DNA from 2 places in the Streptomyces sp. NPDC052109 genome. Region 2 is predicted to be linked to the other one. Evidence: riboswitches for the same ligand, from Rfam matches in the RefSeq annotation. Region 2 holds a riboswitch; the other holds the start of a gene.
The links. Region 2 has a riboswitch for guanidine ahead of AB0L59_RS41070 (MBL fold metallo-hydrolase). Riboswitches for the same ligand answer to the same signal wherever they lie in the genome.

Region 1 (3,822 bases), on a different contig from region 2:
TCCACCTTCAAGCCGTTCGTGTTCACTTCGGCGGTGCAGAACGGCTCGACCACCCAGGACGGCCGCCAGATCACGCCGAACACCATGTACGACGGCACCAACAAGCGGCCCGTCGAGGGCTGGAACGGCACGCCGTACGCCCCGGAGAACGAGGACGAGAAGTCGTACGGACAGATCACCGTCACCAAGGCGACGGACCTGTCGGTGAACGCCGTCTACGCGCAGATGGCCGCCGACGTCGGCCCGTCCAAGGTCAAGCAGACGGCGATCGACCTCGGCGTCCCGTCCGACACCCCGGACCTGTACCCGTCCCCGTCCATCGCCCTCGGCACCGCCACCGCCAGTGTGCTGGACATGGCCGAGTCCTACGCGACGCTCGCCAACCACGGCCGGCACGGCACGTACACCCTGGTGGAGAAGGTCACCAAGGAGGGCACCGAGGACGTCAAGCTGCCCGACCAGCCGGTCAAGCAGGCCGTCAGCCAGGAGGCCGCCGACACCACGACGTCCATCCTGCGGAGCGTGGTCGACAACGGCACCGCCACCGCCGCGCAGGCAGCGGGCCGCCCGGCGGCCGGCAAGACCGGTACCGCCGAGAACGACACCGCCGCCTGGTTCGCCGGTTACACCCCGGACCTGGCCACGGTGGTCTCGGTCATGGGCCAGGACCCGGTGACGGCCAAGCACATGCCGCTGTACGGCGCCCTCGGCCAGCCGCGTATCAACGGCGGCGGCGCGCCGACCCAGATCTGGGCCGAGTACACGGCGGCCGCGCTGAAGAACAAGCCGGCCTCCGACTTCGATCTCCAGCTGGAGCAGGGCGCCGACCAGCCGCAGGCCCCGAGCGCCAGCGACTCGGCCCAGCCCGGCACGACCGGTGCCCAGAACAACGGCGGTACGACGACCACCGACGGCGGCCAGGGCACCGCCGGTACGACCGCCAGCCCGACCGGCGGCAACACCACCGGCACGCCGACGAACGGCGGTGCGGCCACCGGCGGCGGCACGAACACCACCGGCGGCAACACGACCGGCGGCAACACGAACACCACCGGCGGCGACGCCACGGGCGGCGGCACGAACACCACCGGCGGGGACACCACCGGCGGCGGCACGACCGACGGCGGGACCGGCGGGGGCGGCACGGCCACCGGTGGCGGAGCCGACGGCGGCGGTACGACCGGCACGGCCGCCGGGGCCGGAGGCGGCGACCCGGGGATCTGACGCGAGAGTGACCGTCCCCGGGTGACGCCTCAGTGACCGCTGGTCGCCTTCAGCCCCAGCACGGCGACCAGCAACAGGCACACGAAGAAGATCCGGGCGGCGGTGACCGGCTCACCGAGCACCACCATGCCGAGCACCGCCGCCCCGGCCGCCCCGATGCCCACCCACACGCCGTAGGCGGTACCGATGGGCAGGGACTTGGCTGCGTACGACAGCAGGACCATGCTGGCGGCGATCCCGGCACCGGTGAACAGACTGGGCACCAGCCGGGTGAAACCCTCGCTGTACTTCATCCCGATCGACCAGCCCACCTCCAGCAGACCGGCGACGATCAGCAGAACCCAGGCCACGACGGACACCTCCGAGACGAACGGCGACTCTTCCTCCGGTGCGTCGTCTTTGCCTGCATCCCGGTACGGCGCGTCTCGTCGGGCTCGCTTTCCGAACATAGCAAAGGCAGCGCGAAGGGGCCGGTGACTCTCGTCACCGGCCCCTCGCCCTGCCGATCTACTCGCTGACCCGCTTACAGGTACAGGCCTGTGGAGTCCTCGGACCCCTCGAAGCGGTCCGCGGCCACGGCGTGCAGATCCCGCTCGCGCATGAGCACGTACGCCACACCCCGCACCTCGACCTCGGCCCGGTCCTCCGGATCGAACAGGACCCGGTCACCCGGCTCCACCGTCCGCACGTTCTGCCCGACCGCGACGACCTCGGCCCAGGCCAGCCGCCGTCCGACCGCCGCCGTGGCGGGAATCAGAATGCCGCCCCCCGACCGCCGCTCGCCCTCACCGGTCTCCTGCTTGACCAGAACCCGGTCGTGCAGCATCCGGATGGGGAGCTTGTCGTGATGGGGGGTGCTGTGCTGGTTTCTGTTGGCGCTCACGCCTCGAACCTACCTGTCCTCGACCCGCCCGGACGCGCCCGGGTCAGCCCTTGCGCCGCCGGGAGCCCACGGTGAGCAGCCCGACGACTCCGACGGCGAGCAGCGCGACCGGCACGACCCGCTCCAACCGCAGTCCGCCCTCCTCGTCGACGAACTGCGCCCGCACCTCACTGACCACCCGGTTGACCTGCACGTACGCCCGGCCGGCCGTGTGATCGATATGGGCGACGACCTTGGCCTTCGCATCCCCGATGATCGTCTGCGGATGCACCCGCACTCCGATCTCGTCGAGCGTCTCGGCCAGCACCTCGCGGCGGCGCTTGATGTCCGCCTCGATCTGCGCCGGGGTTCTCGTGTCCGACGTCTCCGCCACCGTACGGCCTCCGAAGTCTCCTGATGCTGTTCCGAACAGTCTGTCAGCTTCTCCTCACGGCGCACCGCAAGGCCCCCCGGTTACGCTGGCCCGATGAGCGAGCGACTCCAGCCGGGGGATGTGGCCCCCGCCTTCACCCTCCCGGATGCCGACGGCAACGAGGTGTCCCTTTCCTCCCACAAGGGCCGCAAGGTCATCGTCTACTTCTACCCGGCCGCCCTGACCCCCGGCTGCACCAAGCAGGCCTGTGACTTCACGGACAACCTGGACCTCCTGGCCGGCGCCGGCTACGACGTCATCGGCATCAGTCCCGACGCCCCGGAGAAGCTGGCCAGTTTCCGCGAGAAGGAGTCCCTGAAGGTCACGCTCCTCGCCGACCCCGACAAGAAGGTCACCGAGGCCTACGGCGCCTTCGGCGAGAAGAAGAACTACGGCAAGACGTACATGGGCGTCATCCGCTCCACGATCGTCGTGGACGAGGACGGCAAGGTCGAACGCGCCCTCTACAACGTCCGAGCCACCGGCCACGTGGCAAAGATCATCAAGGATCTGGGTATCTGAGGACCCGGGTCCTCAGTGGCGGCTCGCACCGGGGCGACCTGGTGCGAGCCGCCTTCTCTTTTCCCGTACGGGACTGCCCGGCAACCGGTCCGTCACTCCGTGGTGCGGAGGGGGCGGACGTCGAACGGCCTCGCACAGTAAAGTAGGGCGCGGCTCACGCGCCCGTACGCCAACGGCCGAGCGGCGATCTTTAGGTGGTCGTGTTTGTCGGTTCGAATCCGACCGGGCGCACAGGCAGAAACGGCCCCGCACCTTGGATTCAAAGGTGTGGGGCCGCTCCGCGAGCTCAGCCCAGCAGCTCCCGCACCACCGGCACCAGCGCCCGGAACGCCTTCCCCCGGTGGCTGATCGCGTTCTTCTCCTCGGGGCTCAGCTCGGCGCAGGTCCGCGTCTCGCCCTCGGGCTGGAGGACGGGGTCGTAGCCGAAGCCGTTCGTGCCGGCGGGCGCGTGCCGCAGGGTGCCGCGCAGCTGCCCCTCCACCACCCGCTCCGTGCCGTCCGGCAGGGCCAGCGCGGCGGCGCAGGCGAAGTGGGCGCCGCGGTGTTCCTCCGCGATGTCGGCGATCTGGGCCAGCAGGAGGTCCAGATTGGCCTTGTCGTCGCCGTGGCGGCCGGCCCAGCGCGCGGAGAAGATACCGGGCGCGCCGTTCAGGACGTCGACGCACAGGCCCGAGTCGTCGGCGACCGCGGGCAGGCCGGTGGCCTGGGCGAGGGCGTGGGCCTTGAGCAGGGCGTTCTCGGCGAAGGTGACGCCCGTCTCCTTGACGTCGGGGATGTCGGG
Region 2 (3,822 bases):
TCGTCGAGGCCGCCGCCTGGGCGATCGGATGGTCCACCAGACAGGGCCGCGCCTACACCCGAGGCCTGGTCGAGCAGGCCGAAGAGCGGGCACAGCTCCTCCTCGTCGAGGAACGTATGCGCATCGCCCGGGAGTTGCACGATGTCGTCGCGCACAGTCTGAGCATCGTCGCGGTCCAGGCGGGCGTCGGCCACCACGTCATGGGCAGCCGACCTGACGAGGCCGCGAAGTCCCTCTCCGCGATCGAGACGACGAGCAGGGAAGCCCTGACGGAGCTGCGTTCACTGCTGGGTGTCCTGCGCGATGACGACGGTGCCGAATGGCTGCCCGGCGGCCTAGACGACCTCAACACGCTTCTCGAACAGACCCGACGGGCCGGCGTCCAGGTCAACTTGACGATCAGCGGGCACCCGCACACCCTGCCCCGAGGTCTGGACCGCGCCGCCTACCGCATCATGCAGGAAGCCCTGACCAACGTCGTCAAGCATGCCCGCACCAGCCACGCCCGGGCGACGGTCGCCTACGCGCCGGGCGAGGTCGCCCTCACGGTCGTCGATGCCGGAGCCGGCCGCACGTCCACCCCGATCACCGAGGGCCACGGCCTGACCGGCATGAAAGAACGCGCCGCCCTCTACGGCGGCGAGGCTCATGCGGGCCCGCTCTCGCCGCACGGCTTTCGCGTCACCGCCCGGCTGCCGTACGCCACGGACGAGCGAACAGCCCAGTTCCCCGTGGGCGCCGATCTGGAGGGCGCATGACAGTGCGGGTCGTCGTAGTGGACGACGAGACGCTGGTGCGTGCCGGGTTCCGTGTGCTGATCGAGTCGGAAAACGATCTCCAGGTCGTCGGCGAGGCTGCCGACGGGAGCCAGGCGGTCAGGGTGATCCGCGAACTGCGCCCCGATGTAGCCCTGATGGACATCCGGATGCCCGGGCTCAATGGCATCGAGGCCATCCGCACACTGCTCGGCGGCCCCGCTCCGGTGCCCGTCCACGTCCTGGTGCTCACCACCTTCGACCTGGACGAGTACGTCTTCGAGGCGCTCCGCGCAGGCGCCGCAGGCTTCCTCCTCAAGGACACTCCACCCGCACGCCTGATCGACGCCGTGCGGGTGATCGCCACCGGAGAGTCGCTGCTGTCACCCGGCGTCACCCGCAGGCTCATCGAGACCTACGTCCGCCGCCCCGGCTACACCGGCCCGGTCGCCGATGCCCTGGACGGGGTGACCAGCCGCGAGCGTGACGTGCTAAGTCTGATCGCACGTGGCCTGTCCAACAACGAAATCGCAGCCGAGCTGTATCTGACCGTTGGCACTGTCAAGACCCACGTCAGTCGTCTGCTGACAAAGCTGGGGGCCAGGGACCGGGCCCAACTCGTCATCGCCGCCTACGAAAGCGGACTGGCCCGTACTCGAGGTGCACGGGCTCGCGGCGGACGATGATCCGCAGGCGGGGGGGCCAGCCGGTCAGGTCGAGCAGGTCGGTGACCGCCCGCTTCGCCAAGGTGATGGCCTGCGACATCCGCGATCCACGCCATCCGCAAGGTCCCCCCGACCAGCCGCGGCACAGAGCGCAGCGCCGACAGCATCGTCAGGTCCAACCGGGCACGCTCGTGTTCCGACCAGCCGAGGTCGTAGCGCAAGGGCCCCCCGAAGAGCTCCTTCTCGGCGTCGGAGACCTCCGGCTCGGCCATCCGCACCCGCCCGAAAACCTCCTCACCAGGCCCCTCCCAACCTGGACCAGTCCAGCGCCCGGATAGCCGGTGCGGGCAGCCGCCCCGCCCCGGTGGCCGTGCTCAACCGCACAGGAGCCTCGCAGCCGGAGTGGTCACGCTGCGAGCCCTGCGTGCGCCGTGCCACGGTATGGCGAGTCGTGTGTGCTTGGGTCTTGGCCGAACTCAACGTGCCCCCCCTCGACGGTTGTGCGGCTACTGGAGCTCAACGAGCCGGCCGCGATTTCGAACACATGTGTTTCGGTCGTGTTGGCAGCCCCAAGTCTGAGCGCGTGCCCGAGCTTGTGCGTTGCATCGACCCTTGCGGTGTATGGGCCAGGGGGCAAGCGGCGATGGCCGAAACGCCGAGCATGCCGCAGTTCCGGCGCCAGGGGCGGGAGCGTGACCCCTTGGCGCAGGTGCCGGACCGCAGGGACGGGCCGCCGTCGGAAGGGCGGCTGGTGTTCGGGCCCATGTGCGGGGCCGTATGGGGGAGGGGCGGGGCGGTCCGGCACCTTTTCGCCGCCTACGACCTGGCCAAAGGCCACGGTGCAGGGGCGACGTGGGTGGTGTCGCCGTACGGGTGCCAGGCGGCGGAGGCGTCGGGCGACGTCGTGGTAGCTTCGCGGTGGAGGCACATAGGTGCCGGCCCCGGACGAGATGTGCGCCGTACCCGGACTGCCAAGACGACGCACTCGGGAGGCGTCATGGCCGCAGGCACATCCTTCATTGATTTCGACGGCCCGGTCTTCCGGCCTGGCGAGTTGGACGTCCGCTGGATCCACGGGTCACCATCGTCCAAGCACAACACCGATCCGGACATCCAGGTCCACGCCTACGACGAGCACACGGTCATCCTGCGGCAGAACATGGCGATCGACTACGAAGCGCCGTTCCTGTACCTGCTGTTCGGTAACACGCGGGCGGTGCTGATCGACACTGGAGCCACCGCGTCCGCCGAGTTCTTCCCCTTGCGCCGGGTGGTTGACGAGCTCGTCGACGGCTGGCTCGCTCGCCACCCCCGACAGGACTACCACCTGCTTGTGCTGCACACTCACGCCCACGGTGACCACATCGCGGGTGACGGCCAGTTCGCCGACCGCCTGCACACCACCGTGGTCGCCGCGGACCTCGCCACCGCCTGGAAGTACTTCGGATTCGACGAGGACCCCACCGCCGTGGCGCGGGTCGATCTGGGAGGCCGCACGCTCGAGTGCCTGGCCACTCCCGGGCACCACGAGGCAGCGGTCACGTTCTACGACCCGTGGACCGGGTTCCTGCTCACCGGCGACACCGTCTACCCCGGCCGGCTCTACGTCCAGGACTGGTCCGCCTTCGCCCGGACCATCGACCGCCTGATCGGGTTCTGCGAGCACAGACCGGTCACCCATGTCCTGGGCTGCCACATCGAGATGACCACCGAGCCGGGCGTGGACTACCCGGTCCGCACCACCTACCAGCCCCACGAACCCCCGCTGCAGATGACCACCGGCCACCTGCACGAGATCAGCGCCGCGCTCAAGGAGATCGGCGACCAGCCCCGCCGGCTCGTCCACCCGCTCTTCGTCATCTGTCCAGAGCACTGAGCCACGCCCGAGGAGCACAGCCGGCCCCGCCGCAGGGCAAGGCCGAACGGAGCACGCACCGCCTTCACCGCCCAGATCACCGCCTTCGAGCAGGTCACCGACCGCATGCAGCCCCGCCTCGCCGCCCCACCCGCTGCAGAACGCCAGGAGACCGAAGATGCCGGCACTATCCTTGCGCAAAGCCCGCGCCGGCAACACCCACACCCTCCTGCCGCCCACACCCGCCACCAGGACCGACCCTGCATGAACCCCCGCGGCAACCCGCACACTCGCCCAGGCCCGCCACCGCGCCAGCCTCGACAAACGCCAGCGAGCCCTGACCGCACTCACCACCCTGGAACAACAGGGCAAAAAGATCACCACGCCGCCGTCGCCCGCACCGCCGACGTCTCCACCTGGCTCACCTACACCGAAGGTATCCGCGAGCAAGTCGAAGCGGCACAACAACGTCGGCAGCCCACCATCCCCACCCTCACGTGCCCCGGAGCACCAACGCGGCGCTGCGCAAAGAACTCGAGCTCGCCAG

Region 1: another riboswitch for guanidine. It lies ahead of AB0L59_RS00560 (multidrug efflux SMR transporter); the one in region 2 lies ahead of AB0L59_RS41070 (MBL fold metallo-hydrolase).

Annotation. Positions count from the first base shown of each region.
Region 1 covers NZ_JBFAWF010000001.1:116,008-119,829, forward strand. Annotated here, with positions in the region: gene AB0L59_RS00555 (transglycosylase domain-containing protein) at 1-1,224, shown strand, start outside; gene AB0L59_RS00560 (multidrug efflux SMR transporter) at 1,254-1,574, opposite strand; guanidine-III (ykkC-III) riboswitch at 1,612-1,681, opposite strand; gene AB0L59_RS00565 (co-chaperone GroES) at 1,748-2,107, opposite strand; gene AB0L59_RS00570 (DUF3618 domain-containing protein) at 2,151-2,480, opposite strand; gene bcp (thioredoxin-dependent thiol peroxidase) at 2,574-3,041, shown strand; tRNA gene AB0L59_RS00580 (tRNA-Leu) at 3,200-3,272, shown strand; gene rdgB (RdgB/HAM1 family non-canonical purine NTP pyrophosphatase) at 3,328-3,822, opposite strand, start outside.
Region 2 covers NZ_JBFAWF010000043.1:5,236-9,057, forward strand. Annotated here, with positions in the region: gene AB0L59_RS41060 (sensor histidine kinase) at 1-758, shown strand, start outside; gene AB0L59_RS41065 (response regulator transcription factor) at 755-1,441, shown strand; guanidine-III (ykkC-III) riboswitch at 2,339-2,406, shown strand; gene AB0L59_RS41070 (MBL fold metallo-hydrolase) at 2,418-3,296, shown strand.